DNA from 2 places in the Peribacillus sp. NPDC096447 genome. Region 1 is predicted to be linked to the other one. Evidence: predicted binding sites of a transcription regulator. Region 1 holds the regulator's gene; the other holds the start of a gene.
The links. Region 1 encodes LexA, which represses DNA repair genes until DNA is damaged. Its sites were predicted from a motif close to CGAACATATGTTCG; they were not measured.
Positions count from the first base shown of each region.

Region 1 (3,561 bases):
AGGAAACATTTATTAAGGAAATTGCTCCCTATGCCCAGAAAATTCAACAGGAGTTTAAAATATTACCTTCTGTTGTCATTGCACAAGCTTGTTTGGAGAGTGGATATGGGACAAGTTTATTAGCAAGCAAAGGAAAAAATATATTCGGTACAAAAGGTGACTTCAAGGGTGAGTCTATCATTATTCAGACAATGGAATATGTCAATGGTGTGCCCGTTCAAGTATGGAACAAATTCAGAAAATACCCATCTTGGGAAGAAAGTCTTCGAGATCTTGCCAATTTATATGTAAAGGGGACTTCATGGAATAGAAGTCTTTATACAGCTGTCATTGGAGAAAAAGATTACAGAAAAGCACTCAAAGCAATATTCGATGCGGGGTACGCCTCGGATCCCAAATATATTGAAAAACTGGTGAACCTTATCGAAACAAGCGGTTTAACAAAATATGATGCAAGCATTGAAGAGGTTTATCATATTGTCCAAAAAGGGGATACCGTCTCTGCGCTTGCAAAAGCATACGGTTCTACACAAGTGCAGATTCAACAGTGGAATGGCTTGGTTGATCTTAATCTCATTAAAGTGAACCAAAGATTACGAGTGAAGTGAATTTTAACTGGGAGCGGTAGTTTAAGCTCTCTTTTTTATTGTAATCAGATTGTTACCAAAGTAAATATTAGGAAATAGTATAACTTCCATCCGTAATAAAGGATGTTTAAATTCCCATGAAAACCTGATTCTATTAAAAAATATATCAATATCTACTCTTCCATATGCATATTGAGAGAATTCGGGACATAAATTAAACAAACAAAAAAAGCGCGGTTAGCGCTTTTAGTGTATTTGTCTATATAAGCCTATTACTTTTCCAAGTATCGAAACATCTCGTAAAATAATTGGTTCCATATTCGAGTTCTCAGGCTGAAGCCTTATGTAATCCGGTTCCTTAAAGAATCGTTTTACAGTGGCTTCATCATCTTCCGTCATGGCCACGACGATATCTCCATTATTGGCATTGCTTTGTTGTTTCACGATGACATAATCCCCATCATGAATTCCTGCTTCGATCATACTTTCACCCATGATTTCCAGCATGAATACATGGTCATCATGTGGAACCATGCTTTCGGGAAGCGGAAAGTATTCTTCTATGTTCTCAATGGCCGTTATCGGCATTCCCGCTGTTACTTTTCCAAGTAACGGCACGTTCACGACATTGACTTTGGGAATATTGTTCGCTTCCTCCAAATTCATTATTTCAATGGCCCTTGGCTTGGTTGGGTCACGTCTAATCAGGCCTTTGCTTTCAAGGCGTGATAAATGTCCGTGTACTGTTGAACTTGAAGCAAGTCCCACTGCTTCGCCAATCTCCCGTACGGAAGGTGGATACCCTTTTTGGCGGACCTCTTCTTTAATGAAATCAAGAATATCTTGCTGCCGTTTTGATAGTTTAGTCATTTGTGCACCTCTTCCCCAATGTTCTTTGCTACATTATAGCATGGCCCCCAACTCTATACAAACATAAGTTCGAATTTTGTTGTTGACTGAAACAAACGTTCGTATTATAATTTGACCATAACATACGAACGAACATTCGCTTTGGAGGGATATTTATGAAAAATTTATACAAAAATTATATTTATACGATTCTATTAGCGGGATCAGTATTCATCTTTTCAATTTTATTCTCTTGTACATTGAACAATGATCCAAAAAAGAATTTCCTTTCTATAGAAGTAAGTGAAGGTGATACCCTATGGGGAATCGCCGAAGAATATGAAGAAGCAAATTTGACAAAAAAAGAATTCATTGGTTGGATAGAAGAGCATAATGGAGTCAGGGCGGATACAATTAAACCTGGTCAAGTCATCGTCATACCGGTTAAAGGGGAAGAAATTGTCCAGAATTTGGCCAGTGAGCAGTAAGTAGTGAAGGTAGGGTATTATGAAGGCGGTAATCTATTGTAGGGTCAGCACAGAAAAAGAGTCACAGGAAACATCATTGGCAAGGCAGGAAGATGAGTTAGTCAAATTGGCAGAAAAGATGGATGTTGAAGTCATTTCCATAATAAAAGAACAGGCAAGTGGTTATGAGTTGAATCGGGATGGCATTTTTGACATGCTCGAACTATTTAAAACTAAAGAAGCTGAAATACTATTAATCCAGGATGAAACAAGGCTGGGAAGAGGGAATGCCAAAATAGCCCTTTTCCATGTCATCCTTAAAGAAGATGTGAAAATTTATACGCTCTCTCATGACGGGGAGCTTGAGTTATCGGATTCGGATGCCATGGTCATCCAGATAGTCGGTATTGTAGAAGAATACCAAAGGAAACTACATAATCTTAAAATAAAGCGCGGGATGATAAGAGCCGTTGAAAAAGGGTACCGTCCTCAAAAAAACCTTCAGAATCAAAGGAATTCCACTGGAAGGGACCGTATGGAAATTCCTATTGAAGAAATTATTAAACTTCGGGCCAATGGATTGACATTTGCAGAAATCGCAGCCACTTTAAGGGGCTTTGGATACAATGTTTCCAAGGCTACTGTGAACAGGCGTTTTCTCGAACATCAACTGAATAAAAAGGAAAGTCAATCTTAGAACTTGTAATTTCGCTTTTTTTTTAATACCATGACAATATCCGGAGATTATGAAGGAGCGAAATTATGTTATCAAAAGAAAAAATAGCCCGTATTAATGAACTTTCTAAAAAGGCAAAGACTGAAGGTTTGACGGAAGTTGAGGCGAAAGAGCAAACCCAATTGAGAAGTGAGTATTTGGAAACATTCAGAAAGTCCATGACCGATACGTTGGAGCATGTGAAAGTCGTTGATCCAGAAGGTAATGACGTAACTCCTCAAAAGATAAAAAATATAAAAGAAAAAAGAAACTTACATTAATGCTTGAATTCCACTCATGGAACGAGGATCCTATTAGCATTTAGGAGTAAAAAGGGAGTGCATGCATGTATGTATTCTCCTATTTAGTTTAATCTAAATAGGGGCTTCTCTTATTTCTAGAAAATTTTAATATTGAGGCAGTAAATAGTGATTTTAGTTGTGATATTATGCTTGTCACTATAATATAAAGAGGTACATTACAGGAAGGGATGTTTTTACAATATGTTAGATAAATTAGATGCACTTTCTATCAATACGATTCGTACATTATCAATTGATGCAATTGAAAAGGCTAATTCCGGCCATCCAGGTATGCCAATGGGTGCAGCGCCGATGGCGTATAAACTATGGACCGAATATATGAACCATAACCCAAAAAATCCAGATTGGTTTAATAGAGATCGCTTTGTTCTTTCAGCTGGACATGGTTCTATGCTGTTATACAGCCTTCTTCATCTATCGGGCTATGGCTTATCTATCGATGATTTGAAAAGCTTCCGTCAATGGGGCAGTAAAACTCCAGGACATCCTGAATTCGGACATACGGCTGGTGTGGATGCAACTACCGGGCCGCTTGGACAAGGTATCGCAATGGCAGTCGGAATGGCAATGGCTGAACGTCACTTGGCAGAAAGCTATAACCGTGATTCTTATAATGTGGT
Region 1 covers NZ_JBIWEV010000003.1:516,516-520,076, reverse strand. Annotated here, with positions in the region: gene ACIQZD_RS13770 (glucosaminidase domain-containing protein) at 1-608, shown strand, start outside; gene lexA (transcriptional repressor LexA) at 834-1,457, opposite strand; gene yneA (cell division suppressor protein YneA) at 1,613-1,924, shown strand; gene ACIQZD_RS13755 (YneB family resolvase-like protein) at 1,944-2,600, shown strand; gene ACIQZD_RS13750 (DUF896 domain-containing protein) at 2,666-2,899, shown strand; gene tkt (transketolase) at 3,122-3,561, shown strand, end outside.

Region 2 (3,561 bases), on a different contig from region 1:
CCCGAAGCAGCTTTACATCGCTAAAAAAGGGGCCCACGCCCAATCTTATAATGAAAATCCAAAAGAATATGAAGATCAAATCGATCAGTTTCTAAAACTTGTCTGAGAAGAAAAAAGAGGGAATCCAAGATCCCCTCTTTGCTTTTAGTCGATTTTATTAAAATAGCTCATCCTCGGATTCAAGATTTGATTCGGACTTTTTAATTGAAAGCTGTTCGCTTCCGGAACAAAGTCTATTTTCATGACTTCATCAAGAAAAATCATTTTTGATTTCTCCACATATAGCGGAATCCCGTTTGTTTCCACTTTTTCGGTACCTTCTTCAGGTTCGTTGACCCACCATAGCGCGGTCACACCGCTTACCACGCAGCCACAGCCATCAGTATCATATTTCAATTGTAAATATCCTTCTTGTCCCTGTACCTTATCGGCCATTTTCTCAGCCGCTGTTTCCGTCCATTCAATATACATGATTGCACGCCTCCCGATGTCTTTCCTTTCCCCCATTATAAACGATAAATACGCTTCTGTTAAAGAAACTGCCTTCCTTTGCAAGCGTCAGCCGACACGAAAGTCACTTTCTTCATTGACCGTGCTAACAAATGCCGATTCCTTCACGATGCCGTTTTGAAGGGCTGTCCCTTGGGAACAGCCCTTCCGCTCATCATTCCATTATCCTTACATCCGCTATATCGGAAAGCCTGATATAGTGAGCCTGCTGAAACCGATCGACGATATGAAGCTTTTGGGTGAGCTCATTATAATAATGGATCCTGCCGATTAACAGCTGATACCGGTTTCCTTCATAATGAGCAATCGTGACATCCTTTCTTTCCTCCATCGCTTCCCCCATTACCGCATTCATTTCTTCCAGTTGCTGCTCATCCAGGATGCGCTTCGTTTCATAGCCATCCTCCACCACCCAATCCCGAAGCATCTTCACATGCTCCGGCAACATCATCGATGTCCATTTGATACGGCCCCGATCACGTATCATTCTTTTCCCTCCCTTCGAAGTCAACCTTACGCCTTATGCCCACCAAGCAGCTTGCTTCGGTAAACGGCTGTACCTGCTTCTGTATACGAAACGGCACGCAATAACGATTTGGCTCCATATTTATGGCGGATTCGATCAACCGTGTAACTCAATTCCCGCTTCTTCCAGCGCGAAGCATCGAATAAAGTCAGCTGCATTTCGTTATCATCCACAATATTCGAGAGCCTGACCTCTATGCTCCGAACCGTTTTTTGCTTATAGTTCTCATGAAAAAGCTCCAGGCAAACTTTATATAACTCCATCGTAATGTTGGTCGGTTCGCTAATCGAACGCGAACGTTGGAAACCTCCGCCGAACTCGTCCTTGCTGTAACCAATGCTTAGGCTCACCGTCCTTCCTGCCTTGCGATGGGTGCGTGCCCTTCTTCCAACTTCTTCGCAAATTTCCAGCATGACCTGCTTTACCTCATGCTCCTCCTTATAATCCCGCAGCAGGATTTGACTTTTGCCGAAGCTCACCTGCCCTTCGATGATCGCTGCCCCCATATCGGATAAATCTATTCCCCACGCATGGTGGTAAAGCTGATTGCCCATAATTCCAAACTTCGCTTCAAGTAATTCAAGATCATAATTGGCAAGCTGTCCAACCGTAAATATCCCCATTCCATGAAGGGTTTTTTCTACGCGCCTGCCGATCCCCCACATTTCACGAAGCGGGGAAATCGGCCAAAGTTTGCTTGGCACATCCTCATACTTCCATTCTGCAATCCCATTATGTTTGGCTTCCAAATCAAGGCAAAGTTTTGCCATAAGCATGTTCGGTCCAATTCCAATGGCACAGGGGAGCTGTAATTCCCGTTCGATTTCATCCTTTATCTTTTCAGCTATCATCCGGGCATCTCCCCATAAAGAAACGGCACCATCGACTTTCACAAAACTTTCGTCCACACTATATACGTGAATCGCTTCTTTGGGCACATAACGGTTGAACAAGCGGGTGATTTCCGTCGAAACCCTTAAATAGGTCGCCATTTTAGGTTCAACGACGACAATCCTCGGATCATTCGGGATCTCAAACATCCGCGAACCTGTCTTGATGCCAAATTCCTTCTTCATCTTTGGGGAAGCCGCCAGCACAATGCTCCCTGTCCTCTTCAAATCACCAACCACCGCCAGATAACAATCAAGCGGGTCCAGACCAAGCATGACCGCTGAACAGCTTGCATAAAAACTTTTCATATCGATACACATAATTGATTGTTTCGGCATCGTCCCATAATCCATCATTTCTCACCCTAACAAGAATATACGTTCGCTTTTATTATATTCATAACTTTAACCGAATATACGTTCTTATTCAATGGAAGTTTTCATACAAATTTCTACTTTTTAATGTAATTTCCTTGAAAAATATAATAGATACTAAAAATGGTTTAAATACCAAATTTAAACTGAATATCCAAATAGTTTTTTTAAAAAAGAATCAATTGGCAGCTTGAATAATTTTTAATGGATCCTTTTCCTTAGTTTTTTTATATTTTTCCACCCTTTTCAACAGGCTTTCGTCTATTTTAAATTCAGTCTAACTGCTCATTTTTTGTAATGAAACTGTAACCAAAATTATGTCTAATTGTCATAATGGTATTGTAGGATAATATTGTTAACAATACTAGAGAGATAGATAGAGAGGAAATGAAAATTATGAAGAAATGGATCGCTTCAGCTGCTGTTGCATCAGCCATGATGCTAACCCCACTGCAAGCCTTTGCAAATATTGGAGACCAAACCCTCAGACCCGGAATGACACATAGCGATGTCAAACAACTACAACAACTTTTAAAAACCAAAGGTTATTTCACATATACAGGTTCACTGACTACATATTACGGCACCTATTCTACATCTGCAGTAAAAAAATTCCAAACATCTAAAGGGTTAACTGCTGACGGAATTGCCGGCCGGAACACGTTCAATGCGCTTGGTGTTTATAATGTCAACAATACAACCCTGATCAGCTATGCGAAAACCTTAATAGGCACACCCTACAAATGGGGCGGGACGACACCGACTGGATTCGACTGCTCAGGCTTCGTCTATTATGTATTCCAGAAATCACAAGGAATTACCTTGCCGCGTACAACATCATTGCTCTATTCAAATACAGGGTTAAAAGTATCTTCACCAGCTAAGGGTGATCTTGTATTCTTTAATACTTCTGGAACAGGGGTATCCCATGTTGGGATTTATATCGGAAATGGTCAATTCATCAGTGCTACGTCTTCTAAAGGAATAACCATCACGGATATGGATAATTCTTATTGGAAACCAAAATATTTAGGTGCGAAAACTTTATAAAATCCCATAAAACAACCGGACAGAATTCATAGTGATTCAGTCCGGCTGTTTTATTTTATATATAATATTTCATCCGTTAAATCCTCTACTGTCACCACGAATGAAGAGTCCAAGTTGGAACGGTTCATCATTTCGATATTATAAACATGCTCTGAGGGTAAATGGACGACTTCGAGAACCATGAAACGCTGACTTTCCGCTTTGCTGACA
Region 2 covers NZ_JBIWEV010000001.1:312,802-316,362, forward strand. Annotated here, with positions in the region: gene ACIQZD_RS01560 (alpha/beta hydrolase) at 1-106, shown strand, start outside; gene ACIQZD_RS01565 (iron-sulfur cluster biosynthesis family protein) at 145-471, opposite strand; gene ACIQZD_RS01570 (YolD-like family protein) at 665-997, opposite strand; gene ACIQZD_RS01575 (Y-family DNA polymerase) at 1,024-2,283, opposite strand; gene ACIQZD_RS01580 (C40 family peptidase) at 2,698-3,351, shown strand; gene ACIQZD_RS01585 (DUF3221 domain-containing protein) at 3,402-3,561, opposite strand, start outside.
Region 2: ACIQZD_RS01575 (Y-family DNA polymerase) is a predicted target of LexA. The motif match lies at 2,337-2,350, and genes of this name have one in related genera.